2 regions of the Peribacillus sp. YIM B13472 genome follow, and region 1 is predicted to be linked to the other one. Evidence: riboswitches for the same ligand, from Rfam matches in the RefSeq annotation. Region 1 holds a riboswitch; the other holds the start of a gene.

What was found. A riboswitch is a leader RNA that binds a small molecule or an ion and turns the genes downstream of it on or off. The one in region 1 is predicted to bind FMN.
Region 2: linked by a shared signal. The riboswitch ahead of ribE (riboflavin synthase) and the one ahead of ACFX4I_RS07645 (ECF transporter S component) in region 1 are both predicted to bind FMN.

What each region holds. Positions count from the first base shown of each region.
Region 1 is NZ_JBHZPG010000007.1:27,890-44,039, reverse strand. Features, by position in the region: gene ACFX4I_RS07705 (asparaginase) at 1-151, opposite strand, end outside; gene ACFX4I_RS07700 (YpdA family putative bacillithiol disulfide reductase) at 179-1,147, opposite strand; gene ACFX4I_RS07695 (Glu/Leu/Phe/Val family dehydrogenase) at 1,300-2,577, opposite strand; gene ACFX4I_RS07690 (genetic competence negative regulator) at 2,850-3,425, opposite strand; gene ACFX4I_RS07685 (MerR family transcriptional regulator) at 3,517-4,410, opposite strand; gene ACFX4I_RS07680 (metallophosphoesterase) at 4,509-5,324, opposite strand; gene ACFX4I_RS07675 (YpbF family protein) at 5,420-5,878, opposite strand; gene ACFX4I_RS07670 (LysM peptidoglycan-binding domain-containing protein) at 6,022-6,813, opposite strand; gene ACFX4I_RS07665 (CPBP family intramembrane glutamic endopeptidase) at 6,791-7,417, opposite strand; gene ACFX4I_RS07660 (RecQ family ATP-dependent DNA helicase) at 7,407-8,912, opposite strand; gene ACFX4I_RS07655 (YpbB family protein) at 8,915-9,976, opposite strand; gene ACFX4I_RS07650 (ferredoxin) at 10,267-10,515, shown strand; gene ACFX4I_RS07645 (ECF transporter S component) at 10,655-11,236, opposite strand; FMN riboswitch at 11,401-11,537, opposite strand; gene serA (phosphoglycerate dehydrogenase) at 11,847-13,424, shown strand; gene ACFX4I_RS07635 (GerMN domain-containing protein) at 13,558-14,781, opposite strand; gene sigX (RNA polymerase sigma factor SigX) at 14,747-15,307, opposite strand; gene ACFX4I_RS07625 (ATP-binding protein) at 15,521-16,150, opposite strand, start outside.
Region 2 is NZ_JBHZPG010000009.1:123,917-140,066, forward strand. Features, by position in the region: gene ACFX4I_RS09885 (DHH family phosphoesterase) at 1-337, opposite strand, end outside; gene ribH (6,7-dimethyl-8-ribityllumazine synthase) at 624-1,094, opposite strand; partial or broken gene ribB (3,4-dihydroxy-2-butanone-4-phosphate synthase) at 1,175-1,813, opposite strand; gene ribE (riboflavin synthase) at 1,832-2,470, opposite strand; FMN riboswitch at 2,617-2,747, opposite strand; gene ACFX4I_RS09905 (TspO/MBR family protein) at 2,951-3,682, shown strand; gene megL (methionine gamma-lyase) at 3,696-4,871, opposite strand; gene ACFX4I_RS09915 (DEAD/DEAH box helicase) at 5,267-6,403, opposite strand; gene ACFX4I_RS09920 (ATP-binding protein) at 6,451-7,728, opposite strand; gene putP (sodium/proline symporter PutP) at 7,894-9,363, opposite strand; gene ACFX4I_RS09930 (molybdopterin oxidoreductase family protein) at 9,520-11,568, shown strand; gene ACFX4I_RS09935 (aldehyde dehydrogenase family protein) at 11,714-13,234, opposite strand; gene ACFX4I_RS09940 (aldehyde dehydrogenase family protein) at 13,484-14,917, opposite strand; gene ACFX4I_RS09945 (aminotransferase family protein) at 14,936-16,150, opposite strand, start outside.

The DNA.
Region 1 (16,150 bases):
AAAGATCAACCACTTTAACTTCGATATCGTTGGGCAATTCGCAAAGTGATGCCAACTCATGGCCAGTCAATGCACCAGAGGCCAGCATACCATTCACAGTTTCTTTACTGGCGATAGTCCCACCAGTCGTTATTAATGATATTTTTTCCATACGGTCACTGCTCCTCATTTAAATACTTCACTTTTCTTTAACAGCCAAATGATAGGCAATCAATCCACCATGAAACCTGCCGTTCTCGATGAAGATTTCGTTCGCATTATTTCCGGCTGCCAGAACTCCTGCAATATAAAGACCTTTAACGTTCGTCTCCATCGTTTCCTCGTTATATGCGGGCCTTCCAGTCTGCTTATCAATAGTAATGCCCATTGAAGCTAAAAAGGAATGGTCAGGATGGTAACCAGTCATTGCAAATACAAAATCATTTTTAATGACTTTTTCCTCATCACCCACATGATAGATGACGCTGTCTTCCGTTATCCTGTCAACATTTGCATTAAATTCCATCTTGATGGTTCCATTGCGGACTAATGATTCAAATTCAGGTAGAATCCAAGGTTTGATACTTGGAGAGTAATCCGATCCTCTATAAAGGACTGAAACCCTTGCTCCTGATTTGACCAATTCCAGAGCGGCATCCACACTTGAGTTTTTGCCACCGATGACTGTAACATCACAATTGAAGTAGGGATGGCCCTCCTTGAAGTAATGAAATACTTTAGGAAGCTGTTCACCCGGTATGCACATATAGTTCGGATGATCATAGTAACCGGTCGATATGATCACATGCAAAGCGGTATACTCACCTTTCGATGTCTTGACTAAAAACTTGCCATCTTCTCGTTTTTCCACCTTTTCCACTTTTTCGAATTTATTGACCCGCAATTCTTTCCTTCTGACTACCTCCCTATAATAGGCTAGCGCCTGATTGCGGACCGGTTTACGGTTTTCGATTATAAAAGCAATATCACCAATCTCGAGTTTTTCACTCGAACTAAAAAATGTTTGATGTGTCGGATAACGGTAAATGGAATCAACCACATTGCCTTTTTCAATGATCAAGGACTGTATTCCCACTTCTTTAAGAGCGATCGCAGCAGCCAATCCACAAGGGCCCCCACCTATGATAATGACTTCTTCAACATTCATCTTTATTCCACTGCCTTTCCATGCACTATGTAATTCGTTCGTCTAAAAAATAAAAACTCCTATCAATACATGATAGGAGTTTTTACAAATCATTTCAATGATAATGCAATGAACATGATTTTAACTATAAATCAATACATGATTTGAATCTCTTAGATCCAACCACGGAAGCGAGAAGCTTCAGCCATTTTTCTTACACCAATCATATAAGCCGCTAGGCGCATATCAACACGTCTTGATTGTGCAAGTTCATAAATGTTATTAAAAGATTTCACAAGGATTTTTTCCAGCTTTTCGTCAACTTCTTCTTCAGACCAGTAATACCCTTGATTATTTTGTACCCATTCGAAGTAAGAAACCGTTACACCGCCAGCAGAAGCAAGGACATCAGGAACAAGAAGGATTCCGCGATCCGTTAGGATTTGAGTCGCTTCAATCGTTGTAGGTCCGTTTGCAGCCTCGACAACGATCGATGCTTTGATATCAGCAGCATTTTCTTCAGTGATTTGGTTTTCAATTGCAGCCGGAACTAAAATATCACATTCCAATTCAAGCAGTTCTTTATTTGAAATTGTGCTTTTAAACAATTTCGTTACGGTTCCGAAACTATCTCTCCGATCGAGAAGATAATCGATATCCAATCCTTCAGGATCATGAAGAGCACCATATGCATCCGAAATCCCAATAACTTTAGCACCTGCGTCATGCATGAATTTAGCTAAGAAACTACCTGCGTTACCAAAACCTTGAATGACTACCCGTGCACCTTTAATATCGATGCCGCGTTTCTTGGCAGCTTCATTGATACAAATTGTCACACCCTTAGCAGTGGCTGATTCACGGCCATGAGAACCACCAAGCACTAGCGGTTTACCCGTAATGAATCCTGGCGAGTTGAATTCATCCATACGGCTGTATTCATCCATCATCCAAGCCATGATTTGGGAATTTGTAAATACATCAGGTGCCGGGATATCTTTAGTCGGCCCCACGATTTGGCTAATTGCGCGAACATAGCCCCGGCTCAGCCTTTCAAGTTCACGGAATGACATATTACGAGGATCACAAACGATACCGCCTTTACCCCCGCCGTATGGCAAATCAACGATACCGCATTTCAAGCTCATCCAAATGGATAATGCCTTCACTTCACGTTCCGTTACATTAGGGTGAAAACGGATACCACCTTTTGTAGGCCCAACAGCATCGTTATGCTGTGCACGGTAACCTGTGAAAATTTTAACCGAGCCATCATCCATGCGGACCGGTATCTTCACCGTTAATAAACGCAATGGTTCCTTCAACAGCTCAAAAACTTCTTCCGGGTAACCCAGCTTATCCAAAGCTTTATGTATTACAGTTTGGGTAGACCTCAGTACGTCGTGTTTTTCTTCTTCATTTACATGGCTATTCCCTTTTGCCGATTCCATTAAAGTACCTCCTAGAAAATCTCATCCATATATAAAATCATAATGTACAAATAGTCCTCTTCATGTGCTAGTATACACCTTCGTTACATTAATGCAAGAGTAAAAATGGGAATTTAAAAGTTGGAAATATTCTAAAAATGAAAACGTTATCATATCAACTGTTTTCTTACTCTTTTAGCGTATATCTTCTTCGGCAGAAAGTTGAGACAAAAAAGGCAAACCGCATTTTTTTACCATAATGTGGGTGACTTTTTTGTCTCATTTGTTTTACATCAGCTAAAGTGTGTGAGCAAAACATGTATCGCTTCATTTTCGATTATACATGATCCATATTCATTGATGCGGCTGAGTGTCAATGTAGATGCATGGCCATACTCAGCCGCTAAAGATATGACCGTGTCATAGGTCGTGTCTTTAACATTTTCGATAAGTAAATAGTATCTTCCCTCAAAATGATAAAGAGTACTATTAAGCAAACCTTGAAAAGATAATCTGCGACATAATTGGACGATATCTTCAAAGTCATTGAAAACATACAGGATATGGGGGAAGTCATCTATTTTCACTTGTAAATCCAAGAATTCCTCTTCGTCAGTCAATAATTCCTCTTCGTCCTTTGTAACAATGATTATCAACCCTTGTGCAGGCAAAGAGAAAATTTCGATTGCAATGGAGCCACTCATTTTAAAGCTGAGTTCTTCGCACGCTTCTTCGACCATATCCTGAAATAGCTTGTGGACCTTTAAGGAATTCCCTAAAATATCTTCTTTTGTTATGCCTCTATCAATTAAATCATCAAGGGTCAAAAAAATCTTGATTTTATTATTAGTTAATCGCTCCAGCTTCATAAAAAAATGCCCCCTGGTTACCATCTTCATACATCATATGAAGCCTTGGTCGCAGGGTGCATATCCATTATTTCTCCTAAGCTGGCCGCCGCTAACCTTTCAGCCATTCCTCCCATTTCGATTGCGTGTCCCCCATTAAAACTCCGCTGAAGGCTGTACGGTTTTCCTCGGAAATAAGGCTCAGCGCCGCACCGCCAAGACCCACCTTCAAATCCGGGAAATCCTTTAATAATGCTTCAACCAGCCTAAATGTTCCATCAAGATTCTCTTTCAGTGAACATGACATGAATAGGTAAGAGGGTTTTATGATGTTTAAAACGGTGAAAAGGTCATTATCAGCAATGGATTCACCTAAATAAATGGTTTCATACCCTTTCCTCTTCAAAAAAACGGTAAAGACCAACAGTCCAAATTCATGTTTTTCACCGGGAGCACAAACGGTTAGGGCTTTCGGCAGAAAACCATTAGTCGGAATGGTATGCATAACTGAACTGATCCTGGATTTCAGGATGTTCGACGCAAAGTGTTCATGGGCGGAAGTAATCTCTCCCCTTTCCCACTTATCCCCAATCTGAACCAATATTGAGCCAAGTACATCAACTATGGTTTGTTCGATTGTATACATACTGAATGCTTGGCTTATCAGCATATGAGCTTTATTTTCATTGAAATTCATTAGAGCTTCGATTAATTCATCCGATAACTTAATCGCTTGTTCATCCTTACGGTTCGTTTCAGGAACTCCAGGAGCTAGAGTGCCAGTACTTTCGAGAAGTGAAACGGCTTGGCTTATTGTAAAACCTTGCTTTGTTTTATTGATGAGCCACTTAAGGATTTGCAGATGTTTTTCAGTATACAGCCGGTGCCCCGATTCATTCCTGACAGGCTCGATAAATTTATAGCGCCTTTCCCATGCCCTAAGGGTTCCCGACTGAATGTCCAGCAGTTTTGAAACTGCCTTTATATTATATTTACCTTCTTGCATGGTTTTACAAGGCCTCCAATAACTGTACGATCATTTGTTGAAATTATAGTGGATTTTTCATGGTCTGTAAAATCCCGATATGCTCGATTAATAGCAGCCTAATAGGTCTTATCCACAGCTTCGCCTATTTCAGTGTCTGTCCCCCTTTTCAGGGTGAAGAGGTGCGTTTCCGGCTTCGCCTCAAGCCTTAAAGGCACTGCGCTTGTCCCATAGCCATTACTCGTCATATATAAACAGTCCCCCTCTTTTTCAATGCTGCCGATCTGATAGGGACCGAATCCGAATATGCGAATCTGCCCGCCATGGGTGTGACCTGACAGGACAAGACTAATACGGTGTTCCGGAGTCAACTGTTTCTTGACCAATGGATTATGGCTCACCAAAATCCGAAAATCTTCATTCCCGCAATCCGACAGGGCAAGGTCAAGCCTATCACGTTCTTCTGATATATCATCAATGCCCAGAAGAGCGATTTTGCTGCCATTATGAGACTCAAAAGAAACAGCTGTATTATCAAGGATTTTCACACCATGTTTCAAAAGAGTCGCATCCAGTTCATGGAAGTCTCCTTCATAATCATTATTACCCCAAACAAAATAAAGGGGACCAAGGTCTTTTAGTTTCAATATATTTTTTTCCACACGTTCTAAGGGAACCCCACTTTCCCTAATGTCCCCGCCGATTATCACCAAATCTGCCTTGTCACGAGCTTCCTCAATTATTTTATCCGCAACGATCCGCCGATGAAGATCGGATATAAAAAAAATCCGAATATCTCCAAAGCCTTCAGGAAAGTCTTTAAAATATAAGTCTTGAGAAATCACCCTATCTTGCATAGCCGTACGCCACATGTAAATGATCGTGGCAAATGACAGCAGAATGATGACTAAAAATAATCCAGATAACCATAACATCTTAGTTAAACCTTCTTTCCATCCTTATCCTAAACGTACTTTCATATAACCATAAAACCATATTACCCGCAATTAAATATGATTTAACGCGATCATCATTTATTTTCATGATATAAGTTAATATCATAATTCTTCTTCATCATTTCAAAAACCTTATGGCGGCTTTTCCATTCTTCCTCTTTTTCCCACAATTGCTTACTTTTATTAATGATTTCACAGCGTAGCAGTTGAAACTCCTTTTCAGCTTTATCAAGCTTTTTTTTAATTAATACCATATATCCATATAGACCAATGGCTGCCGCCAAAAAAAGGAAATGGCTAAAATGGTCGACGAAAACACTAAACATACTGAAAAAGGAATAGGAATATGGTACAACGATATAAAAATATAGATAAATCATAAAAAGGGCAGCAACAACCATGGTTGCCCATAAGCTTTGAAGGTGCTTCTTTTTAAGTGCCTCGAATTTTTTCTTTCGATCCACGACATTCTGCAGCATTTGCTTTGTTGCTTGATCCGTCTTCTCATCCAATAAAATGATTGTCGATTCCATCGCATTTCCTCCTCTACTCTTTCAAATCATGATATGAAAGAGTAGAGGAAAAAATGATAAAGTACCTGTCACGTTTACCTTCACACCGAAGTAAGTCAAACAATCTTAAAAAACACCCTGCCTATAAAGACAGAGTGCCATCGTTATTTCTTGATAGGAATTTTCAATACCTGACCTTTGGAAATTTCATTGCCATTCAGCCCATTCCACTCCCTGATCAGAGCAATCCCTTCCTGTGATTTGTAGTAATTCATGGAAATGCGAAATAATGTTTCTTCACCTTGAACAGTATGTAAGACCACTTTGTATCCCTCTTTATCCGGTTTCGCAGCTTGAACATTTTCGGCAGCCTTTTTCTTTTCTGATTCTGCCTTCTTTGCTTTTTCGTCAGCTATTTGCTGTGCTTTGGCTTTTTCCGCAGCTTCTTGCTGCGCTTTAGCCTTTTCCTCAGCTTCTCGCTGTGCTTTGGCCTTTTCTTCAGCTTCTCGCTGTGCTTTGGCCTTTTCTTCAGCTTCTTGCTGCGCTTTGGCTTTTTTCTTAGCTTCTTGCTGCGCTTTAGCTTTAGCCGCAGCTTCTTCTTTTTCTTTCTCCGCTTCAGCCTTTGCCGATTCTTTTTCCTTTAAATCATCTGCAGTAGCTGTAGTTGGAATCGATTCATTAGCTTCCTCACTAAAGACGACTTGGTCACTTTTCACAACAGGTACAGGCCTATCCTGCAGATATGTATAAAGGGTGTAAAATCCAATTGGAAGTAAAATAAAAAATAATGCTAATAATTGTATCATCGGGAACTTCTTCACTTTACTTTTTTTCTTTTTATTCTGGTGGACTTTGCTCCGCTTGGGCAATGAGGACTTAGCCTTATGACGTTCAATTCGCGAACGAAGTTCACCAGCCTGATCGTTTTCTTTTTCATTCTTTTGCACTCGGCTCATTCAAGTCACCCCCTTTCTTGCTAAACCCTCTTTGCTTTTTGTTCCTGATTAAAATACCAAGGATAAAGTCAATCAAAAAGTGAGCTGTTATCGTCACGATGAGATTATTAGTCATTTCAAATAGAAAACCGATAAAGAAGCTCAAAACCAAAACATTTAAAAATAAAAACCAATTAAAAAGGTAACGATAATGAACGGCTGCAAAAATTAGGCTCGTAAGAAGCAAACCAAAATGCGTTTGCAACACTCCACGGAATAATACTTCTTCACTTATCGCAACCACTAAAGTTACGACAAAAATCATCGGGTATGACAAATTACTGAAAATGCGTTCGTTAATGCCACCATCATCCTGATAGGAAGATGGAGTCACTTTCATAAACAATATGTCAAATAATACGACAATGACTCCAGCGGGAACTCCAATAAGCAAAATGTTCAGGTCATCAAAGATAAATAAGTCGAAAAAAGCTGAACGGTCTTTAAATAAAATAATACCTAAAAAGAGGGCTAACGTTAAGAGAATAATTTGCGTAAGAAACAAATTATATAGCAACTGTTTATCTGTAAGTTGTTTAATTAATTCAGCTTGCTTATTTTTCATTGCCATTTTCCTTCTTTAATAAGATATAAGCCAATTCTTTTTTCCAAGTGGAAAAGGAATTGACCGGATTCACTTTGACTTTCGGCCATACATCAGCCATTTTTTCGACATCCATCCCACAGATATCACAGCAGATGGGGTTCACTTCCCGATGCTTTTCTCCAAAGTAGTCCAGTATCCCTAAACGGCGACATTCCTGGGCATATATCCAGTGAAGGAATTTATGCAGCTTTTCCTGATTCCTTGATTTTCTCTTTTGACAATACTCTTTCATCTCTGCCATTTGATCTAGGTTATTGCCCGTGATAAACTGCGTAAAAAAACGGAGCTGGATTTCGTTCAACGAAAAGGATTGAGACAGCTGTTCTTTTTCCGAGAGGGTCAAAATCGCCATATTTTTGTGTGAGGCATTAAGGAAAGAACATACACCATCGATTTGCGAATCCGTAGGCAACTGTTGCTCCATCAAATGCAGGGGAAGCCCTTCATCCCCTTCGCTATATAATAAGACAGCTACACTTTGTTTCCGATCTCTTCCCGCCCTGCCTATCTCCTGAAGATATGCTTCCATCGTGGACGGGATATGAAAATGGATAACATATCTGACATCCGATTTATTCACACCCATTCCAAAAGCACTTGTTGCACATATAATTTTCAACTGGCCGGAAATGAATTGCTGCTGAATGAGCATCCTTTGCTCCTGTTCCATTCCACCGTGATAATAATTGACACTATCGATTCCGTTATCCTGTAAAAACCCAGTGACTGACTCCGCCACTTTTTTAGAGGAAAAATAAATGATTCCGCTGCCGGCAAACTTCCTGACAAGTTCCAGCACACGGGCTAGCTTTTCATCGTAGCTGAACATTCGCTCGACAATAATTGCAATATTTTCCCTATCAACAGATGAGACCATTTCCTTGGCGTGCCCAATGTTGAGTTTACCAATGATGTCCCTCCGGACCTCATCGGTTGCAGTTGCCGTCAGGGCAAGAGTCAACGGATTGTTCAATTCACGCCTCACTTCTCCTAAATTCAAATAATCCGGACGGAAATCATACCCCCATTGTGAGATGCAGTGTGCTTCGTCTATGACGAACAAACCTATGTCTATGGATTTCAAGGATTTTATCACACCATCCAGGCTTAGCATTTCAGGGGATAAAAAGATAAAACGATAACTATGTAACCGGTCGAAAGCTTTCCTTTTTTGATTTAGCGTCAAAAAAGAGTTGAGGGTCAATACACTTTTTTCGCCACTCATCTTCAGCTGATCTGCTTGATCCTGCATTAAAGATAATAACGGGGAGACAATTATGACAGTCTTATTTAAAAGATAAGCAGGCAGCTGGTAACATAATGATTTACCTGATCCCGTTGGGAGCATCGCTAAGGTATGACGGCCGGACATCAATGATTCAACCACTTCCTTTTGTCCAGGGCGGAATTCATCAAATCCGAATTTTTCTTTGAGGACTCGTTCTATGTTCATCATCACTCACCTATTTTCGCAAGTACAAGTCTTATTTGGAAAAAGCTTATTTGTTTATTATCGACCATCTGCTTGATTGCTTTAAGCTTTTTCGTACCAAGTTCCTTAATAGCCTCAGCAATTTCCCTCTCATCCTCGATAGTTACATAATCGGAAATCGGAAAATCTTTTTCCGATAAAACAATTTCTACGAGGTGATCTTCGATGGTGTTGACTTTCAATCTGCGGATTTCAGCTATTTCACCCAGATTTTTCCCTTCCTGGATGTATCGTAAAGTTGTCTTTGTAGATTGTGTCAATTGAGGATTTCCACTTCTTTTCCAATCATTGGTTAATGAGGACAAGAGAGGGTAATCCTTTCCCGTTTCCATTTCTGCAAGCATTTGATGCATGGAGTCAAGGAATGTAAAGCGAACATACTCTTCTTCTACATCTTTCCTTTTTGCAATCTGTTCAAACGTAAGTCCAATCCTGTTTATTCCGGTTAACCTCAAAATGAAAATGTCTCGTTTCATATCACTTTGACTTTCTAAAAGGGATATCAGTTCATCATATAGATGTTGGGCAATCACCGCTCGATCTTGACGATTGACATGTAAAAATTCCTTTACGAAGAATTGGATTTTGGGATTTCGTTGTATCGGATAAAAACGCCTTTCATTGTGGACAATATGGGATATGGTTTGAATGAGTAAGTTTAACCTTCCCCAGAAAACCGGGGTGATATTGTGATACTTCCAACCATTTATATACGTCGGAAAAGGATTATTTTTAAAGTAATCGCCTAACATTCCCTCACCTTGCATACTAATTTCATACGCATCTGATCTATCCGTTAACTTAATCATGTCATGCTTAAGTAAATGTTCAATGTTTTGATTTAATTGCTGACGGGTAAATCGGGGTATTGTCCCAAAAATATCCGTTAACCCGAATAAATGGGCATCCTGGATTGTTTGTGACGATTTCTTACCCTGCAGCATATGGTATATAGCATAAATGGAACGTTCGCCTTGAAATTTTTTTATCGCATATAGAATGATGGCCTGTAGATAATTATTCATGGGACTCACATCCTTGTTTCATTTAACCAATAACCCCATTGTAACAAAAAACTGCAAAAATCGCCGTTATTATTGATGAATACAAGGGAAATTATGTGACTAAATGACGAACCATGGATAGAACCGAGTTAATTATTTCGATGTTTTTCGTTGACATTCAGCTAGATGATAGTTATTATCAATACAATTTCTATTGAAAAGTTTTGCATTCGGTCTTACAATAAGAAAGAGATAATAATCTGAAATAAAAAGATTATCAGTTGTTAAACAACTTAGGAGGGGTTATATTCATGGCTAAATTTACTATTGTGGATAAAGAAACATGCATAGCTTGTGGAGCATGCGGAGCAGCGGCACCAGATATATATGATTATGATGACGAAGGGATTGCATTTGTTACCCTTGACGATAACGAGGGAATCGTTGAAATTCCAGATGTACTTATAGACGACATGATGGATGCATTTGAAGGATGCCCAACGGATTCCATTAAAGTTGCTGACGAGGCATTTGACGGGGATGCACTAAAATTCGAATAACGGTACAAGCCATTTTCAAACGAGAATGGCTTTTTCTTTTGGCCAATATCGGATTACATCTTCTCATACCAAAAAACAAACATAAAAAACAACCGAATATGGATATCCGGTTGTTTTTTCATTTCTATCGTCAATGCCGTTAAGCATTTTTATATAATGTTTGCTTATTGATCCATGTCTGTAATTTAATGAACAGCAACATGAATACAGATGTGATGAGCACGCCTTTAATCACGTTGAAAGGCAAGATTGCCGTCGTAACGAACTTTCTTGACTCGGGCGCCGACATTGCATCCCACCCCATAAAGAAGGTATATGCCGGTAAAAAGACAAAATAGTTTAAAACACTCATGAATACTGCCATGGAAACTGTCCCCGCAAGTAAAGCGAACGTCATCCCTTTTTTTGAATTGATTTTCTGAAATACATAATAAGTTGGCAAGACAAACAGTATTCCGGCTATAAAGTTAGCTATATGCCCCACAGGTACAGCAGTCAAGGTCCCTGTCATGACTAAATCCAATAGGTTTTTAATGAACTCGACTAGAATTCCAGCCATCGGACCGAAAATCAATGCCGCCATCAGTGCTGGTATGTCGCTAAAATCGACATTGAGAAAAGGCGGGAATCCTGGAAACGGGAAATTTAAAAGCATCAATAAATAAGAAATGCTTCCCATCATCGCAAGTGTGACCGTTTTTTTCACTTTGTTCTTATTCATAGTTCTCTCTCCTTCTTTTCCGATCTACCTGAAAAAGAGGTTTGGGTTCCAAAATATGTTGATGCTCAATAAAAAACCTTTAATTCCAATAGAATTAAAGGGATAAATTAAAGGTTACATCAAACAAACGTTCAGCAAATAACTGTTGAAACGCATTCAGGAACCTCCATCTTCTCCCATCCAGACTATACTGTCGGCTTTGGAATCACACCAAATCCTGCCTTGTAAGGCTCGCGGGCTTAGAAGAAGAAATTCCTTCATCACCGCCGGTGGGGAATTGCGCCCCGCCCCGAAGATAGACCTATAAAATTTTTATACTTCCCATTATATCTGAAATTCCATTTTTTTGATAGCATTTTTTCTCAGTTGATGCATTTAGGATGAATATCGATAGTCGCAGTGAATGGTTTAAAACAAATAGCGAAAATTTTTTTATATTATGGCAAACAAAGACGAAGCCATTTATATCACCATATTAAACAAATGATCAGATGATAATCATGTTATTAAGCGCTTACATCCAGATAAGCCAAATTGACATAAACAGCATTTCAATTGTAAAATTAACTGAAATTTAAGATAATTCTTTTCCCTAGGAAGGTGTTTAGACGTGTATCGGATTTTAGTAGCAGACGCCATTAAACCAGAAGGACTTGGACCGCTATCAGAGGCATCCAATATTCATCTCATTCAGAAAACCGTAGAGGAAGCTGCAAACGAGCTTGATCGGATCGATGCAATTCTTGTGAGAAGTGCAACGAAGGTTTCGGAAGATTTAATGAACCGCATGCCGCAGTTGAAAATTATAGCACGCGCTGGTGTCGGTGTTGATAACATAGACATCCCCGCGGCGACAAAACGCGGGATTGTCGTGGTTAATGCACCTGACGGCAATACCATCTCAACAGCTGAACATACATTTGCGATGATGGCTTCATTAATGCGCCACATTCCGCAAGCTTATGCTTCACTGAAGAATGGGGAGTGGAAACGTTCTTCATATACGGGAACTGAACTTCGTGGTAAAACATTAGGTATAGTTGGCTTTGGACGTATCGGAGGGGAAATTGCAAAACGTGCTAAAGTTTTTGGCATGGATGTCATTGTCTATGATCCGTTCCTGACTGTCGATCGTGCAAAGAAAATGTCCGTAACGGCCCTGCCGTTAGATGAATTGCTTCCAAAAGCAGACATCATTACTGTTCATACACCACTAACGAATGATACTAGAGGATTAATCAATAAAGAAAAACTGCTTACCTGTAAAAAAGGGGTATATGTACTAAACTGCGCCCGTGGTGGAATTCTAGACGAAGATGATTTATATGAAATGTTAGTCGAAGGACATGTTGCAGGGGCGGCACTGGACGTTTTCGTCGAAGAACCTCCACTTGGCAATAAACTGCTTGAACTGGATAGCGTCATTGCTACACCGCATCTTGGTGCTTCCACTAAAGAAGCCCAATTAAATGTGGCCGTACAGGTTGCCCAAGAAGTATTGACCTATTTTGAAGGAAACCCAGTCTCAAGTTCTATCAACCTTCCAGCCATATCTAAAGAAGTGTTTGAAAAGGTACAGCCTTTCTATCAACTTGTTCAGCAAATGGGATCCATTGCTTCTCAGTGCATGAATGAAGGAATTCAGGAAATCTCCGTTACGTATGCAGGAGAATCATTGGATTTCGATACAGAGATTCTTACAAAAAGTCTAATCTCTGGCTTTTTCAGATCAAGAGTTGATGCATCAGTCAATGAAGTGAATGCCTTGTTGATTGCAAAGGAGCGTGGCATAACGGTTGGTGAAAAAATCTCTACGGACTCTTTAGGTTACTCGAATTTGATCAGCCTTAAAGTAAAAGGTGACAACCGAGAATTAACAATCAGTGGAACCTATATCGAAAATTACGGGTCTCGAATTGTAAGTTTGAATGGTTTCAAAATCGACTTTCATCCAGAATCGAATTTACTTTATATCCAGCATACCGATAAACCTGGTGTAATCGGTAACGTAGGTAAGGTCCTAGGTGATCACGGAGTGAATATCGCCACCATGCAGGTTGGCCGAAAAGAAGCTGGTGGGGAAGCCATAATGGTTTTGAGCTTTGATTTACCATTAGAAGACAACATGAAACATTTTTTAATGGAAACAGAAGAAATTACATTCATGGCCCGTATCTCATTAAACTAAGAAGAAAAAAGTGCCCGTCCAGTGCGGGCACTTTTTCTGTGAATGCAAGGGGCTTTTGCCAACCATACACAGGGTGTTTTTAACGCACCATCATATGGGAAACCTCCCCATCATTTAGTCTTGGCTCCTGCAATCAATTCACTTGGTTCGGTGCTTTGGGCACCAATATGTCCTCAGTTAAATTCAACTGGCCTACCTCTTCAATAGGAGCATTTTCAAACTTCACTTTTTCAAAACCAAAATCCTTGGCAATGAAGAGTATGGCTTCTAAAGCTAGAAGGGATTCCTTACTATTTTTAATGGCAGCTTGATCTGATAATTGGATTATCACCAGATTTCCATTAGAGCTTACCCTTTCCCATTTCAGGTCATGCGGGATTGCAGGTGAAATTCCCTCGATGCCCGCCTCCCCTTTTCCAGCTTGCAGCGCCTCCTCAAAGTCCTGATAACCCATATTGCTTGGAACAAGGAACCTTGGGGAGGACTCATCCCTTTGGTAAAGAAAGTATGTGCGATTTTTTTGATGAGGAATATCCACCTCCTTTAAATATCCCGCGTGCGCAAACATGGCACCTTGCTTACCATCTGTAGAAAATGTCATTTTCTCTATATTGTTATAGGAAAGCGTTTCCTCCATCGAATGGAGAAAAAGTGTATCTTCATCCAATAGTCGGCTTTTTTCTTGAAAATCAATATGAGCAGTGGTCATATCGTTTCCTTGGCTGATCTTTATATCAAGTGGAAAATAGTCAGATAGCCCATATTGCTCTTCATCCATATCGGACATTTGCTTAACTAACTGATTCAGTTTATCATTTTCGTCATAATGTTTGAGTTTAATTGAAATGGGAACGATGAAATTCATTTGATCATCTGGGACACCCATCGTAATGATCGATGCATTTTTAAGGTCATCTTGATAGATCGCTTGTGCAAATGTTTTTTCCTTTTCCCCTTTTCGGGGTTCCATTTCTGAAGCCTTGTCTTTAGATTCGATTTCCGCTTGCTTACTCGAAAACTTTTGACTATCCTGTTTATCTGCTGAATGATTTTCTTTGTTACTTGCATCCTGCCGTTCAAGATTTGCCATATCCTTATTTTCAGATAGAGATAATTTCCCACTACTGCCGCTATCCTCTTGACTTGTCGTTCCTTTTTTTTCAATAATTAAAGATGATGCCAAAACAACCATTAAGAATAAGGAGGCAACACCCGCAAATAGAGGTATCCAGTGTTTCTTTTTCTTCTTATCATCTATTCTCGCAAACACCTCTGCCTTGGTTCGGTCATCTTTTAATTTAGGAAGCTCGCGCAGCATGTCTTCAATTTCGCTTTCTTTCCAACGGAATCTTCTCAATGCGGTGGCCCTCCTTTCCTAATAAATCTTCCATCAACTTTTTAATAGCCTTCAAAGCACGGTGCTGGGTCGTTTTTACCTTACTTTCACTCCAATTCAATACTTCAGCAGTTTCCGTAATGGACAATCCCTGAATATAACGTAAAATGATGACGGATCTTTGATTCGTGGTACACCGGTTTAAGCATTGATAAATATCTTGGATTTCATCGTTCATGATAGCCACTTCTTCGGGAATGGGCTCTTTATCTTTTATCAATTGCCTATCCCAATCAAAATTAGGAAAGATTTTATCTTTCCACCCTTTTTGTTTCCGAAAGTAATCAATCGTCACATTTCTTGCAATCGAGTACATCCACGTTTTTTCACTGCTTTTTCCTTCGAAGCGTTCATAGGCCTTCATCACCCGGATATAGACTTCCTGAACAAGGTCCTCAGCCGTTTCTCGATTTTTAGTCATATAAAAAATGAATTGATATATTTCCTGATGATATTTTTCATAAAGATCGTGGAAAACGGAATCCATCATTTCCCCACATCCATTCATAAATATAGTCGTCAATCCTAAACAAAAGTTACATAATTCGGCTTTAATCTTATTATAAAATTCCGTTAATTTCCACATATCAGGGACTTCTTATTTTGTTTCCTAAAAAAAACAAAGACAAGTTGGAAAGAAATCCAATTGCCTTTGTCTTCTCAATTCATTATGAAACAAGATTTTTTGGCAAGCCACCCGTCATTCAGCTTTTTCCATAATTCGAGGCAGGATAAAACTGAACGTCGTCCCTTTATTAGGTAAACTGTTTACCGAAATGAAGCCATCATGGGCATTGATTATATTTTTTACGATTGCCAAACCTAAACCGGTGCCCGAACGGCCGCGGGTCCTTGCTTTATCCGCTTTATAAAACCTCTCGAATACAAAAGGCAAATCTTCTTCGGGAATTCCAGATCCAGAGTCCCTCACATCAATGATCAGACCCCTTCGATCACTTGTCCTCTGAATGACATCAATGTTACCGCCCGGAGGAGTATGACGAATCGCATTATCAATTAAATTGGTCAAAACCTGTTCAATGCGGTCCGGGTCGAAATGCCATTGAATTTGATCGTCTTGCATGCTGGCTGATATTGTGATCCCCTTTTCTTTAGCCAGCCCGGAAAACTTACTTGTAATCCTCTTTAAATAAGGAGAAATAGGTACGCATTCATAGCTAAGGTTCATTTTACCCGATTCCAATTTAGCTAGGTCGAGGAGATCATTGACTAAACGGCCCATTCTCAAAGACTCATCATAGATGATGCGTGCCATTTCCACCTTTTCCTCTTCACTGCCCGCAATGTCATCTACAATCGCTTCACTATA
Region 2 (16,150 bases), on a different contig from region 1:
ATGTCGCTGCCGTCTGTTTACCATCTTCCTGTTCGACAGTTACAGATGCCCAATCATGTTCGTTCAAATGCAGTGCTGACTTATGATGATCAATCAGCAGTGCCTTGCCTCCATCTTCCACAAACTGAGTAATCATTTTTTCGTTATCTTCATCAACCGATAAATCAGTAACGATCAATGTATCTTCAATCTTAGCCTGCTCAAGAAATGCTCCTACATTCTGATTAAGTCGGCCAATTGAATTATAACTAACCACTACTTCTTCTCCGAATGCCAGCTTAGCCACAATGCCACAGCCGACTCCATCTAAATCATTATGTGTAAAGAGATGGTACACACAAACCCCTCCTAATAACTAATAAAATTACTTTTCCCTAAAGTCATGAATTTCAATTGCAATCTTTACAATTGTAGCATAATCATATCCGCATATTTTATCATGCTTCCATTACATGATGCTTTTGTTCGTTTTTTTTTCGGGGAATTACCTAATGATTCTTTATTTTCCATAATTTATACCGATATTTAATGAAAAAACACATTACTTTGAAATCGAGGTATTTCCAATCTGACAATTAAAAAAGCCGCAGGAATGTTATTCCCTGCGGCTTCCTTATGTGAAATCACTGTTCTATTAATTTTCCAAGGTTGGCCATTTCAATGGCACTAACCGCAGCTTCATAGCCTTTGTTACCTGATTTTGTACCTGCACGTTCAATGGCTTGTTCAATATTCTCAGTTGTCAGCAAACCGAAAATAACCGGTACACCTGTTTCCAATGAAACGGAAGCCATGCCTTTAGCTGCTTCATTGCAGACATAATCATAATGTGAAGTGGCACCCCTGATTACCGTTCCAAGACCGATTACAGCATCATATTTACCTGTATTCACAAGTTTCTTAGCAATTAACGGAAGTTCAAAAGCACCCGGGACCCACGCGATGTCAACATCATTCTCATCAACGCCATGACGCTTAAGGCCATCCAATGCCCCTCCTAAAAGCTTGCTTGTGATAAACTCATTAAATCTTCCTACCACGATTCCGACTTTCAATCCTGATCCGATTAATTGTGCTTCAATAGTTTTCCCCATGTCCAATTCCTCCTAATTTTAAAAAACAATTTCATTTTTTTCATGTTAATATTTAATTCCCTTATAATCCTTCAAGCTTTCGGGATGTTCAGTTCAAGTTCCTGTTTCCCAATTGAATCATTTTGTTCAAGATACCGAATCAAATCGGCTATCGTAATGAATTTCAGGTTAAATTTATCAGCGATGACTTCTAAATCGGATACGCGGGCCATCGATCCATCTTCATTCATGATCTCACAAATGACACCAGCTGGAGCGACACCGCATAACTTCGCCAAGTCCACCGATGCCTCCGTATGTCCAGCCCTCCTTAATACGCCGCCTTCTTTAGCGACTATCGGAAAAGTGTGACCAGGCCTTTGGAAATCTTCAGCGACAGAATCTTCATTAAGAAGCTCAAGGATGGTCAAGGACCGTTCAAAAGCACTGATTCCTGTAGAGGTGCTTTTATGATCGACACTTACCGTAAAAGCAGTACCATGATGATCGGTATTTTCACCTACCATAGGATGCAGTTTCAATTTCGCTGCCAGTTCTTCAGTGATGGTTGTACAAATCAAACCACGTCCATGAGTCGCCATGAAATTAATCGCTTCCGGTGTCGCCTTTTCGGCCAACACTACAAAATCCCCTTCATTTTCACGGTCTTCATCATCGGATACGATTACTACCTTGCCAGCCTTCAAATCTTCTATTGCTTCTTCTATTGTATGGAACATCATTACACCGCCCTTTTATTAGAATCCATGCTCTGCCAAAAACTCTAAATTCAGTCCTGGTTTTGGATTGCCATTTTTCATTTGATGTATTATATATTTCCCTATCATGTCGTTTTCGATGTTAACGATATCGCCAGCCGCTTTTTGTCCCAATATGGTGTCCTGATGAGTCAATGGAATCAATGATACAGTCAAAAGGTTCCTTTCGATTCCAAATATCGTCAAGCTCGTTCCATCAATGGCCACGGAACCTTTTGGAATGCAGAAGGTACTAAGCCCTTCATCCAATTGGATTACATAATATACGGCATTTTCTTTCCGTTCTTTTTTTATGATCGTTCCGGTACCATCGATATGCCCTGAAACAAAATGACCGCCAAATCTTCCCTGTGCACTCATTGCTCGTTCAAGATTAACAGGTGATCCCAATTTTAACGTCCGGATCGTGGAAGCTTTGACCGTTTCCGGCATCACGTCTACCGTAAACAAACTTTTCGTGAAGGATGTTACCGTTAAGCAGACCCCGTTGACTGAAATACTATCCCCCAGATGCACATCTTCAAGGATTTTTTCAGAACGAATCGATAACTCCATACTGCTTTTTCCTTTTTTCAAGGAATGTACGGTACCGATATCCTCAATGATTCCCGTAAACATGTTTTTCCCCCTTTTATAAAATATAAAAAACCCCTTAGGATGACCTAAGGAGTTAGCAGGAGAAATGAGTGAAAAAAATTGTATACCTAAAAAGCCTAATATTTTCATTTTCGAAAAATTAGGCGTACGTATACACTTGGGTTCCACACGTCCTTCTCCCATCCAGACTGTACTGTCGGCTTTGGAATCTCACCAAATCCTGCCTTTATCAGGCTCGCGGGCTTAGAATTTCTTCATCACCGCCGGTTGGGATTTTCACCCGACCCCGAAGGACTAAAATAATATGAATCTTTGAATATTTTATCACCATAAAGTGAAGATGTAAAATTTCTAACCTTAAATGGTTCAATTGTTACAGGAACTTCCTCTTTTTATGGAAAAATGACCCCCAAGTACCCCCGATGTGCTCCGAAAAGATTAACCAGGCTAAATATGTGGAATAAGGTTAGAAGGATCACAATTCATACAAGGAGGAAGCCGATGATTATTTCCATCATTAACTTGATTTTCTACCTGTTCGTCGTCACGATGAATTTTTTAGCAAATTTCCTGCCATTGAACGGCCAAACATCAGGAGAGATTTCCGATAAACTGGATGTCCATTTCACTCCTGCCGGTTATGTATTTTCCATATGGGGCTTGATCTATTTCCTGCTCGCCATCTGGGTATTCAGGCAGTTTTTAAGTAAACATCAAAACAGACCTGCTTATAAGGCATCCTTCCCTTGGTTCGCTTTAAGCTGTGTCCTGAATGGCGCTTGGCTTTTGGCTTGGCACTATGAACGCTTTTTGTTATCCGTATTCATTATCATTGCTCTGTTAGCTACTTTAATGGTCATTTATACAAGAACGAAAAAAGTGGAGCATGCTGCTTTGGACCTATTTCCGTTTTCCATTTATACAGGCTGGGTAAGTGTTGCAGCCATAGCTGACATTTCTTATTACCTCACCTATATCAAATGGGACGGTTTTGGGGTTTCCAATATAACCTGGACGATCGTCCTGCTGATTGCAGCAACAGCCTTGGCCTTTGTCTTTGCAGGTAAAAACCGGGATTGGTGCTATCCTCTCGTATTCGTTTGGGCGTTCATAGGCATCGGGATACGAAATAGCGACGCCTATCCTGTAATTACAGACATTTCTTATATCCTGGCTGCCATCACTTTTATCGTATCCATCACCATCTTCATTAAAAATAGGAGGAACAAATGAGGGATATGGTACCCTAAAATGCTTGCTGAAGATCTTGCCAGACATCCTCCCAAGCCTCAAGGCCAACTGAGAGACGGACCAGCTGGTCACTGATGCCCATTTGTTCCCGTGAATCTTCAGGAACGGCAGAGTGCGTCATGGTAGCGGGATGCTGGATCAATGTTTCGGCATCCCCTAGACTTACGGCAATTTTGATAAGTTTCAATTTATTTAGGAATTCCTGTGCATCCTGTTTTGTGCCATGCAATTCGAAAGAGATAAGGCCGCCGCCATGTTTCATTTGTTTTTGCATTATATAATGATCCGGTGAACCTTCATCACCTGGATAATATACCTTTTTCACCTTTGGATGTTTCTTAAGTTCTTGAAAGATTGCCATTGCATTGGCCGAATGACGGTCCATCCTGACAGGCAAGGTCTTTAACCCCCGTAATAGTAACCAGGCATCGAATGGTGAAATGATTCCACCGATATCCTTCTGTGTAGTCCCGGCTACCTGATTCATGAATTCCTTCTTACCGACGACAAGGCCTGCAACGACATCACCATGCCCGCAAAGATATTTCGTAGCGCTATGAAGGACGATATCACAGCCATATTCAAGCGGTCTCTGTAGGTAGGGAGTCGAAAACGTATTATCGACTACGACTGTCACATTATATTCCTTCGCAACTCTCACCACCATCTGTAAGTCAATCATTTTCATCGTCGGATTGATAGGGGTTTCTACATATATGCAGGTCGTTTCCGGCCGGATCATTTTCCTTACCTGTTCTTCTGAATCCATTTCACAAAAATCATGTGTGATGCGGTATTTATTTTTCATTAGCTGCAGGAGGCCAAATGTACAACCATATAGCCCCTGTGAGCACAGGATGTGGTCATCTGTTTTTGTTAACGCAAAAAGTACTGCTGAAACGGCAGCCATGCCTGAACCGAAAGCAAGGCCAGTTTCCCCGCCTTCCAAAGCGGCAATCTTTTCTTCAAGCACTTGTACCGTTGGATTTCCAAGGCGGGAATAAATATATCCATCTTCCATACCGGCAAAACGCCTTTCCCCTTGCTCGGCATTTTCGAAAGTGAATGTTGAGGTTTGGAATAAGGGTGTTGCCAAGCTTCCTAAATGCTTCTTCGAGTCATATCCTTCATGGATGACTGCTGTCTCAAACTGTTTATACTTTCCTGTCATTCCGTCTCCTCCTAACCTATGTCTATTGCTATCATATGTCAAAAAACTATATAAAGGAAGCGTTTTCATTCATGATTATCCCCATTAATGAACTCCTGAATTTAGTCTAATTTCACAATCGAATATATTCATAGTATCAAATGCTGTGTGGGGATTTTATCCTGATCTTATGGGATCATTTCTTTTTGAACATCCCTTTACCACCCGTCGTTCAATTTGATTCGGCAAAAACAAACGTTTTCCTATTTCTACCTTGAATCCTACCATATTCATAAAGTAGAAAAGTCATGTAGTGGGAATTCTGCACAATGAGCACCTTTTTAATTTTAAAATCTTAACGGGCATTCGCAAAAAAAAAAAAAAAGACAGCCGCCATGGCCGTCCCTTTTTTCGTATCATTCATCGACTACGATGTTTCCACCATAGAAGGTTACTCTCGTTAATGGAATCTCCAGTTCACGAGCCATTTTTTTCAACTCTCGCTCTTCTCTTTCCGTTACGATTGAAATGACAGTGCCATCTGCACCTGCTCGCCCAGTTCTCCCAGATCTATGGATATATTGTTCGATGTTGTCAGCCATATCAATATGAACGACCGCAGTAAGACCTTTAATATCAAGCCCCCTTGCCGCTACATCCGTTGCTATCAGCATTGGGGATTTTCCCGAACGAAGCTTGCGCAACGCTTTCTCCCTGTCGACTTTATTGGATTCCCCGTGAAGCACGCCCATTTCAATACCTTTATAACTCAGCTTTTCATGTAAGACGCTCAGCTCTGCGATATCATTCAGGAAGGCAAGGGCCTTCACATCTTTAATTCTTGTGATTTTCTCGAGAATCTTGGACTTTTCCCGTCTCTCAACAACAAAGTACAGATGGTCCACCTTTGATTCCATTTTTTCATGCTTATCGACCTTGATCATTTCGGGTTCATTCATGAATCCCCTGGCGGCTTTTTCCGTTTCCTCCGGCAAGGTCGCAGAAAATACCATGATTTGCCGGTCTTTTAGCGTTGTCTTGATAATATTATTAATCGTTCCCATATGCTCTGGAATGATCAATTGGTCACCTTCATCAAGAACTATCGTCTTAACTTCATGCATCTTCAATTTCTTTTGGGCAATCAATTCGTAAATACGCCCCGGTGTTCCAGCAATCACCTGGGGACGCTTCTTCAATTTGTCCAACTGCCTTTTCACATTAGCACCGCCGATGAATGCTGCACCCGTAATGCCGCTTCCCTCTGACCAAATGCGAATTTCTTCATTGATTTGCATGACCAGTTCTCGTGATGATGCCAAAATCAAAGCTTGGGGCGATTTCTTTTCAGGATCTATCTTTTCTAGCAATGGCAGTAAATATGCTAATGTTTTTCCCGTACCGGTCGGTGATTCGGCCATGATGTCTTTTCCCTCGACAATCACCGGAATCGCTTTCGTTTGAATCGGGGTAAGTTGTCCGAATCCGGACTTTTTCCAGACCTCTTGTATATATGGTTTTCTATCGTTCACTAATTCAGGTAATTCGCTCATATCGTTCTCCTTTAAAATATAACTTTTCCTATCTTTCATAGTACCATTTATTCTTGTCCAGTAGCCAACGGAATACGAATTGTAACCGTCGTCCCTTTGTTTATCTCACTTTCAAAATGCATTTCCCCGTGAAGTCGATGAACGATTTTCCGGCAAATTGCCAGCCCGATCCCTGTACCCTTTTCCTTCGTCGAATAAAAAGGCTCACCAATCCGTTCAAGGCGCTCGGGAACCATTCCCATGCCATTATCACTCACGCTGACTACAGCTTGTCCATCGATGGTTTGCAGCGATATATCAATTTTCCCATTATCCTCAATCGCTTCAATGCTGTTCTTGACGATATTGATTACCAACTGTTTAATTTCAATTGGATCAGCCATAATATAAATCGGTTCAGCGGTTTTAGCCCTGAACCCCATTTCGATATTATTCAAATTCGTTTCTGCTTTCATCAATGTGAATACCTGTTGTAAACTGTCGGCAAGATCGATCCTGCGGAATGCTACATCCTGTTTCTTCCCAAGAATCAAAAGTTCACTTGAGATAATATTAATTCGGTCAATCTCCTTCAACATGATATCAGTATGCAGCGGGTTTACCTCCTGCGTCATATCCATTAACTGTACGAATCCTTTTAACGATGTCAGCGGATTCCTTATCTCATGTGCGACCGCTGCAGCCAGATGTCCGATTACAGATAGCTTTTCAGACATGATCATCAATTCCTCTTCGCGCCGCAATTCAGTAATATCCCGAACGATTGCATATACTCCCAGCATTTCCGCGTGAACGATGATCGGTAAAAAGGTTACACGGATTATCCGTTCTTCATCACTGCCATTCTGAATGGTCGTTTCGAATTTCACAGCCTCCCCTTGAAGGGACTGTTTAAAGAATACAGATACTTTATCACTTTCATTCCAGTTAAGGAGATGATTCGCATTCTTGCCTTTCAAATTGTCACTGTTATGACCTAATAGTTTTTCAGCTTCAGGGTTTATCGAAACGACATTTCCTTCGAGATCCAGCTCAAGAACACAATCCGGGTTATGCTTGAACAGCGACCGATACTGTTCATCCTTCAGAATGAATTCCTGTTGGGACCTCAACATTTTCCCCGTCCAATACCTGATTATGAAGTATAGGAAAAGACCGGTTATGAAAATGAACATCCACCCTTTGGAATGTTGAAACATTGCATATACCTGAACATCTGCCCTTGCCTGTGTCATAGAGATGTAATCCGTAACGAAAATCCATAAGACCCCAATGATTATATATATAAAAGCCACTTTACATGCAATTTTATGAGATTGGTTCATATTTTTTCCTTTATATCGTTTTTTGGTTTATTATTCCCAAATCACTCAAAAAAAAGCCCTCATGTTTTCAACATAAGGACTCTATCGGTATTGTACCATATATATTGCATTCATTGTTTTATATCGCTAAAAAATCAAGCACCATTTTAACTCGACCCTCACTGATCAAGAGAGGTCTTTAATGGCTTGATTGAATTCTTCTTCTATATCTTTTGTAGGCTTGGCCGATAATAAGCTGAAAACGACTACCGCTATTGAACCAGCGATGAAACCAGGAATGATTTCGTATACTTCAGCGAACTTATCGATCATATCCCAGACGATCACGGTTGCCGTACCGACAATCATTCCCGCCAGGGCTCCCCATTTCGTCATCCGTTTCCAGTACAGGCTTAACAGAATGACAGGACCGAAGGCCGCTCCAAAGCCAGCCCATGCATAACCCACCAATTTAAGGATCGTACCGCTTGGATTAAAAGCCAATAATAGGGCAATGGCAGATATCGCCAATACACCAAATCGGCCTACCAGCACTAATTCCTTATCAGATGCATCCGGCCGAATGAACTGCTTATAGAAATCATCGGTCAAAGCACTTGCCGAAACTAAAAGCTGTGATGCAATCGTACTCATGACCGCTGCTAAAATAGCAGCCAACAAGAAGCCTGTAATTAAAGAAGGAAACAGTTCTTTAGATAAAATGATGAAGACGGACTCAGCATTTTTTTCCCCTAAAGGACTGTTTGTCAGGTTAAAATAAGCTATTCCCACCAATCCGGTGAACATCGCCCCGACGATAGCAAAAATCATCCAGCCCATACCGATTCGGCGTGCACTTTTCAATTCTTTAACAGATGAAACCGCCATGAATCGAACGATAATATGAGGCTGCCCGAAATAACCAAGCCCCCATGCCACAAGAGATATGATGCCAATGGTTGATGTTCCTTCAAAGACATGCAATAAATCCGGGTTGATCGATCTTATTTCATTGAAGGTAGGATCCCAGCCACCAATATTTACAATCGTGACAACTGGCACTAGAATTAAGGCAATGAACATAATTGTACCTTGTACGAAGTCGGTCCAGCTAACAGCCAGGAATCCGCCAAATAATGTATAAAGAATAACAACACTCGCCGTCAGCCAGATGCCCCACCGATAATCCAAATTGAAAGCGGAGCGGAAAAGCTCACCGCCTGCTACCATGCCTGAAGATGTGTAAAAGGTGAAGAAAATTAAAATGACCGATGCTGATACCACTTTTAAGACCCTGGAGCCATCTTTAAACCGATTCCCCAAAAAATCGGGAATCGTAATCGAATTGCCGGCCACTTCCGTGTATGTCCGAAGTCTTGGTGCCACGAATAACCAGTTTAAATAAGACCCTGCACAAAGGCCGACGACAATCCAGCCCGCACTTAACCCGCTTATGTACATGGCACCGGGAAGACCCATCAACAGCCAGCCGCTCATATCGGAAGCTCCTGCACTCAATGCAGTTACAGCCGGGCCCAAGTTCCGGCCGCCAAGCATGTAATCGGTTAGGTTGGCCGTTTTCCGATAGGCCAAATAACCAATTAATAGCATACCTGCCATGTATATTCCAATTGATATTATAATTCCATAATCCAAAAATGAATCCTCCTATTTATAGGTTAATTTTCATCTTGTAAGCTTATCAGAAAAAAAAACATATGTTAAGAAGTTCTTGCACCTTTCAACGATTTCACTTTCAATATAATTAAGAAAATTCATTTTATTAGATTAAATTATTAGGAGGAATACGCCATGCAATCCTATATCAATCAGCCAGATGGAGTCTTTCCCTCTGTTTGCTCTCTTGACTGTCCTGATCAATGCGGTTTACTGCTGCACAAAAAAGACGGGAAAATCATTAAAGTTCAAGGAGACCCTGATCATCCAGTCACAAAAGGGAATATTTGCAACAAAGTCCGAAACATGACCGCTCGCCTATATGACCCCAATCGCTTAAAACAGCCATTAAAGCGCAGCGGTCCGAAAGGAGAAGGGAATTTTGCTCCAATCAGCTGGGAAGAGGCCATTGACACAATCACTTCCAAATGGAAAGACCTGATCGAATTGCACGGTCCGGAAAGCATACTTCCCTACAGCTTTTACGGAAACATGGGCAACCTCAGCGCTGAGGGAATGGATCGCCGTTTTTTCCACAAACTCGGTGCAAGCATGCTCGAGCGTTCCATTTGTAACGCGGCAGGCTCAGTCGGATACAGCTATACAATGGGTGGTTCATTCGGCATCGATCCAGAAGAAACGATTCATACAAAGCTTTTCATCATGTGGGGCATTAACGCTGTAAGCACAAATATGCACCAAGTAACGCTTGCCCAGCAAGCACGAAAAAACGGGGCCAAAGTAGTTGTCATTGACGTACATAAAAACCAAACCGGCAAGTGGGCAGATTGGTTCATTCCGATTTTGCCTGGCACCGATAGTGCGCTTGCCCTCGGATTAATGCATATACTATATGCCGAGAATCTAGTCGACCAGCCCTTTTTGGATGAATACACAGTTGGTGCTGCCGAATTGCGCGAACACGTCCGCCAATATGACCCTTCGACCGTTTCCGCGATCACTGGCGTTCCAATTGATGACTTATATGAATTAGCCAGGATGTACGGCACCACAAGTCCATCATTCGTTCGGATAGGCAATGGCCTGCAGCACCATGACAATGGCGGCATGGCAGTACGTACCATCGCATGCCTGCCTGCACTTACCGGCCAATGGATGACCGAAGGCGGCGGAGCCATCAAAGGGAATTCTGGATATCTGGCTTTTAATACAAATGCCTTAAGACGTCCTGATTTATTGCATAATAAAGCTACGCGGACCATTAATATGAACCAAATCGGTCAAGCTCTTATGGAAAAGGAAAACCCGATTCGCTCCATGTTTGTATACGGCTCCAACCCAGCACTTGTCGCTCCTAATGCAAATAAAGTGCAGGAAGGTCTAATGCGGGAAGATCTATTCACAGTTGTACATGATCTATTCTTAACCGAAACGGCCATGTTTGCCGACCTCGTCCTTCCTGCCACATCTTCTTATGAAACGGAGGATTTTTATAATTCATACTGGCATAATTACGTGCAAATACAAAAACCTGTAGTCGAAAAATATGGCGAGTCGAAATCGAATGTTGAATTGTTCAAACTGTTAGCTGCTGGAATGGGATTTGTGGAACAAGCATTTAGAGATTCAGAGGAAGATATGATACGTCAGGCGCTAGATTTTCCCGATAACCCGCATTTAGAAGGCATCACCTATGACTCCCTTTCTCGGAAACAATTTGTCAAAGCCAAGATGCAGCCGATGTTCCCAGGAAAACTCCCGACACCAAGCGGTAAAATCGAACTTTATTCCGAAAGGATGAAGCAGGATGGATACGAGCCTTTGCCAACATATACGCCAATCATAAAAGACAGCGACCTGCCATTTTTATTCATTCCAGCACCTAATCACAATTTCTTGAATTCAACTTTTTCAAATAATGCCAAACATATCTCCATGGAAAAGGAACCGAAATTGCACATGAATGCCTCTGATGCCAAAACAATGGGGATATCCTCCGGTGATATGGTTAAAATCTGGAACGATCGCGGTGAGTGTTTGCTTACCGCTGCTCCCGGTGAAAATGTGTTACCCGGCGTTCTTGTCAGCCAAGGCTTGTGGCAGAATGCACCTGAAACAAAACAACACATCAATTCCCTTACCCCAGATCGGCTCGCAGATATGGGTAATGGTGCCGTTTTCTTTTCAGGACGGGTTGATCTTGAAAAAGTCCACCAAAAGTAAATCAATGTTTAGCAATCTTTGAATATATCTGCGGTTTCCGGAGTTATATCTCCGATTTTTGAAATATATCTGCGATTCTGGCATTTTATCTCCGATTCCACAAAAAAAGGCTGTTCCACAAGGAACAGCCTTTTCGTCAAGCCCTTTATTCTTCATCAAACCAGCCTGTTGGCTGGATATCCAAGTTGTTATTGATTTGCTTCACTTCGGTGTAAGCTTCGTAACCGAAAGTTCCCAGTTCGCGTCCATTTCCGCTTTGCTTGAACCCTCCCCAAGGAGCTTCGTTATAAGTCGGATGATATGAGTTTATCCACGTGATGCCGGCACGCACTTTTTTAATGACACGGTACGCTTTTGCGATATCATTCGTGAACACCGCTCCCGCTAAACCGTATTTCGTATCATTGGCCAGTCGAAGTGCTTCCGCTTCATCCTTGAACTTTTGAACGACAAGCACCGGTCCAAAAATTTCTTCCTGCACAATCCGCATGTCCGGTGTCGTATCAACAAAAATAGTAGGTTCGACAAAGTAACCTTGATCCAAGCCTTCTTCTTTCATTCGATTTCCACCGACGATTATTTTGGCACCTTCTTCTTTTCCGATTTGGATATACGATAATATTTTGTTCATATGGGCTTCTGAAACGATAGGACCCATCTGGCTGCTTTCATCAGAACCTGAACCTACTTTGATCTTTTTCGCCTTCGCAGTAAGACTTGCAATGAACTGATCGTAAATCGATTCTTCCAACAGTAAACGAGAACCTGCTGAACACACTTGTCCTTGATTACAGAAAATCCCGTATAGAGCATAATCAACGGCAGTCTCAAAATCAGAGTCGGCAAATACGATATTAGGCGATTTCCCGCCGAGCTCCAATGTCACCTTCTTTAGGTTACCCAGTGAAGCCTCCATGATTTTACGCCCTGTTTCCGTCCCTCCTGTAAAGGCCACTTTATCGATTTCCTCATGTTCGGCAATGGCTTGTCCGACAACTGGCCCCGCTCCTAACACAAGGTTTGCGACACCTTTTGGCAATCCGACTTCATCCATGATTTCGAATAGTTTGACCGCTGTCACAGGGGTGATTTCAGATGGTTTGAAAACAACGGAATTTCCTGCAGCGAGCGCCGGGGCGAGTTTCCATGCTGACATCATTAGCGGGAAATTCCATGGAACGATCTGCCCGCATACACCGATCGGTTCCCTTACGACCATTGCTTGCTGACCGTCAGGAACTTCAAAAGTTTGACCTGTCGGTTTTGTAGCCAATCCTGCATAATATCTAAAACAGGCTGCTGAATCCGCTATATCATAACGAGCCTCACGCAATGGTTTCCCATTATCCAATGTTTCCAACGCAGCTAATTCTTCAGCTTTTTCTTCTATTTTGTCGGCTATTTTGAATAAAATGCGAGCTCTTTCCACAGCAGGAGTTCCCCACCAACCACCTTCATAGAAAGCATATTTTGCTGCCTCGACCGCTGCATCCACATCTTCCTGTGTTCCTTCCGCAGCTTTGGCAATAACTTCCCCCGTGGCCGGATTCAATACATCCCTCTTCTCCCCTGAAGTCGAATTCACCCATTCCCCATTGATGAACATCTTTAAGTCCAGTGCTCCCGTTCCTTCTTTTTTCGTGTTATTTTGCAAAGTTTCCTGCATATAAATTCCTCCTCGGTTTTAATTTATCTACCTATATAGAAGATATGAGCAAGATTCATGCCAGTTTGAAATAATAGGTAAAACACGTTTTTTTACCCTTTCCCGTCTCATTTAAATTCAATCGTGAATTACCTATTCATTTTTGCATAACATATGAGCAATCCTTAATCTCAACTTCTTTCAAGATTCATAGAAAAATAAACCTGCAGCTCAAAAAAAGAGATGAGCAGCTGCTCATCTCTTTTCTGACTAATTTCGGTTAATAATGACCAGTTTCATTTCCGTCATTTCTTCAATGGCATATTTTAACCCTTCGCGGCCAGTCCCGCTTTTTTTGACTCCGCCATACGGCATGTTGTCGACACGGTAAGTTGGGATATCATTAATGATAACACCGCCGACTTCCAATTTTTCTGCGGCAGAAAGAGCCAGATTGATATTTTCTGTGTAAATCCCGGCCTGCAATCCGAATTCGGAATCGTTGACCAAGTCAATCGCTTCCTCAACAGAAGAAACCTTATTGATCAAAACAATGGGAGCGAAGACTTCCTGACAAGATACCTTAAGCATTGCATCCACTTCCAGCAACACAGTCGGATGCAGGATATTCCCTTCAGATTTACCTCCTGCTGCGACGATCGCACCGTGTTGTTTAGCTTCACCGATCCAATCCAGGCTTCGCTGTACATCACCAGCACTGATTAATGCCGAAATATCCACAGACGGGTCCAAAGAATCTCCTAGTTTCAAGCCATTCGTTGCTTCTGTGAATTTTTTGACGAACTCATCATATACCTCTTCATGAACATATGCGCGCTGTAAGGAAATACAGACCTGCCCTTGAAAAGCGAATGCTGCCGATACACAGCGTTGGATGATTTTATCGATATTGATCCCTTTATCAACGATGACAGCCGCATTCGAACCTAGTTCAAGACTCACTTTCTTTAATCCGGCCTTACTACGGATCCCGATTCCGACAGCCGGACTTCCAGTAAATGAAATGCTCTTCACCCGTGAATCGGTGACTAATTTATCACCAATAACCGAACCGCTTCCGGTAACTAAATTAAACGCACCTGCCGGCAAATCAGTTTCAGCTAATAGTTCAGCAAGAAATAGCGAAGATAGCGGTGTTTGGCTCGCAGGTTTCAGGACAAGTGTATTTCCGGCAGCAATGGCCGGGCCTACTTTATGGGCAACGAGGTTCATCGGAAAATTAAAAGGGGTAATCGCACCTACGACGCCTAGAGGCTCACGGACTGTGTATCCTATCCTTCCTTCTCCGTCAGCTGTAGCATCCATCGTCAATGTTTCCCCATGAATCCTTTTTGCTTCCTCTGCTGCAAATTTATATGTGGCAACCGTCCGGGATACTTCAACCATTGCCGTTTTGATCGGTTTTGCTGCCTCTTTAGCAATAATTTCAGCTGCCTCATCTTTACGGCTCTCCAAAAGGCTCGCAAGCTTTTCAAGTATTGCAGCGCGTTTATGACTAGGTAAAGCTGCCATTGTTTTTCTAGCTTGATAGGCCGCTTCTATTGCCAACTCTACATCTTCAAGGCTTGCCGAAGGAATCTCCGCTAGAACTTCCCCACTATAGGGAGACTTTAGTGTCGTGAACTTTTCAGCTTCTTGCCATTTACCATTAATGAATAATTTCTTTTTCAGCGTTTCCGTCATGACCATCACTTTCACCTCTTATAAAATTTCTTTTTCGACAGCTGTAAATGTCTCATCAAGGATTTCAATTATTCTTTCGACTTCCGATTTCGTAATGATTAAAGGCGGTGCGAATACGAGTGTATCTTGATCAAACGTAACAGACCGGCAAATCAAACCATTCTTCGCCGCTTCAGCAACCAGTCTTGGAGCAAGCTGTGTCTCAAAGCCTTCGCCTGTTTGTTTGTCCTTTACGATGGAGATGCCTCCAATTAATCCAAGTGCCCTGACATCACCAATAATCGGGTGTTTGCTTTGAAGCTTCTTAAAGCCGGCAAGCAACTCTTCACCACGCTGTTTCGAGTTTTCTATCAAGTTTTCACGTTCAATTATTTCAATATTTTTCAAAGCAACCGCACATGCCATAGGATGCCCACTGTATGTGTAACCGTGTAAAAGCGTGCCTTTTGAAAGGGCAATGAAATCCTGATGCATCTTATCATTCAGGACGACCCCGCCTAACTGTGCATATCCGCTCGTCACACCTTTTGCGAAGCACATCATATCAGGCACAACACCAAAGTGTTCAATCCCAAAATAAGTCCCTGTTCTTCCAAAACCTGTAATGACTTCATCCGTCACCATTAAAATGCCGTATTCATTACAAATCTCCCTTACTTCCTTAAAATAGCCTTCAGGAGGAAGGTTCACGCCACCAGCCCCTTGAATCGGTTCAGCGATAAATGCCGCAATCGTTTCCGGCCCTTCCTGTTCTATGACCTTACGCAACTCTTCAATGGAGGAACCGTCCACATGGTAAAAATCCGGTGCGATTGAATTCGTGAAATCTCGGAACGGCTTCAGGCCAGTCGCACTTGTAGCTCCCATTGCCACTCCATGATAGGATTTCGAGCGAGAAATGATTTTTTGACGATTAGGCTGCCCTTTCAAAAGCCAGTAATGACGAGCAAGTTTGATGGCCGTATCATTCGACTCCGATCCACCTGATGTGAAGAATACTGCATTCAAATCCCCAGGAGCAATGGAAGCGATTTTGGCCGCCAACCGGATTGCCGGCTCATTGCTGAAAGTGGCGAAACTTGAGGTGAAAGCTAGCTTCGTCATTTGTTCCTTCGCGACTTCAGCCATCTCTTCTTGTCCATGTCCAATATTTACATTCCAAAGTGAAGCCATGCCATCAATGACAGTCCTGCCCGTGACATCCGTAAGATATATTCCCTTCCCTTCCTTAAA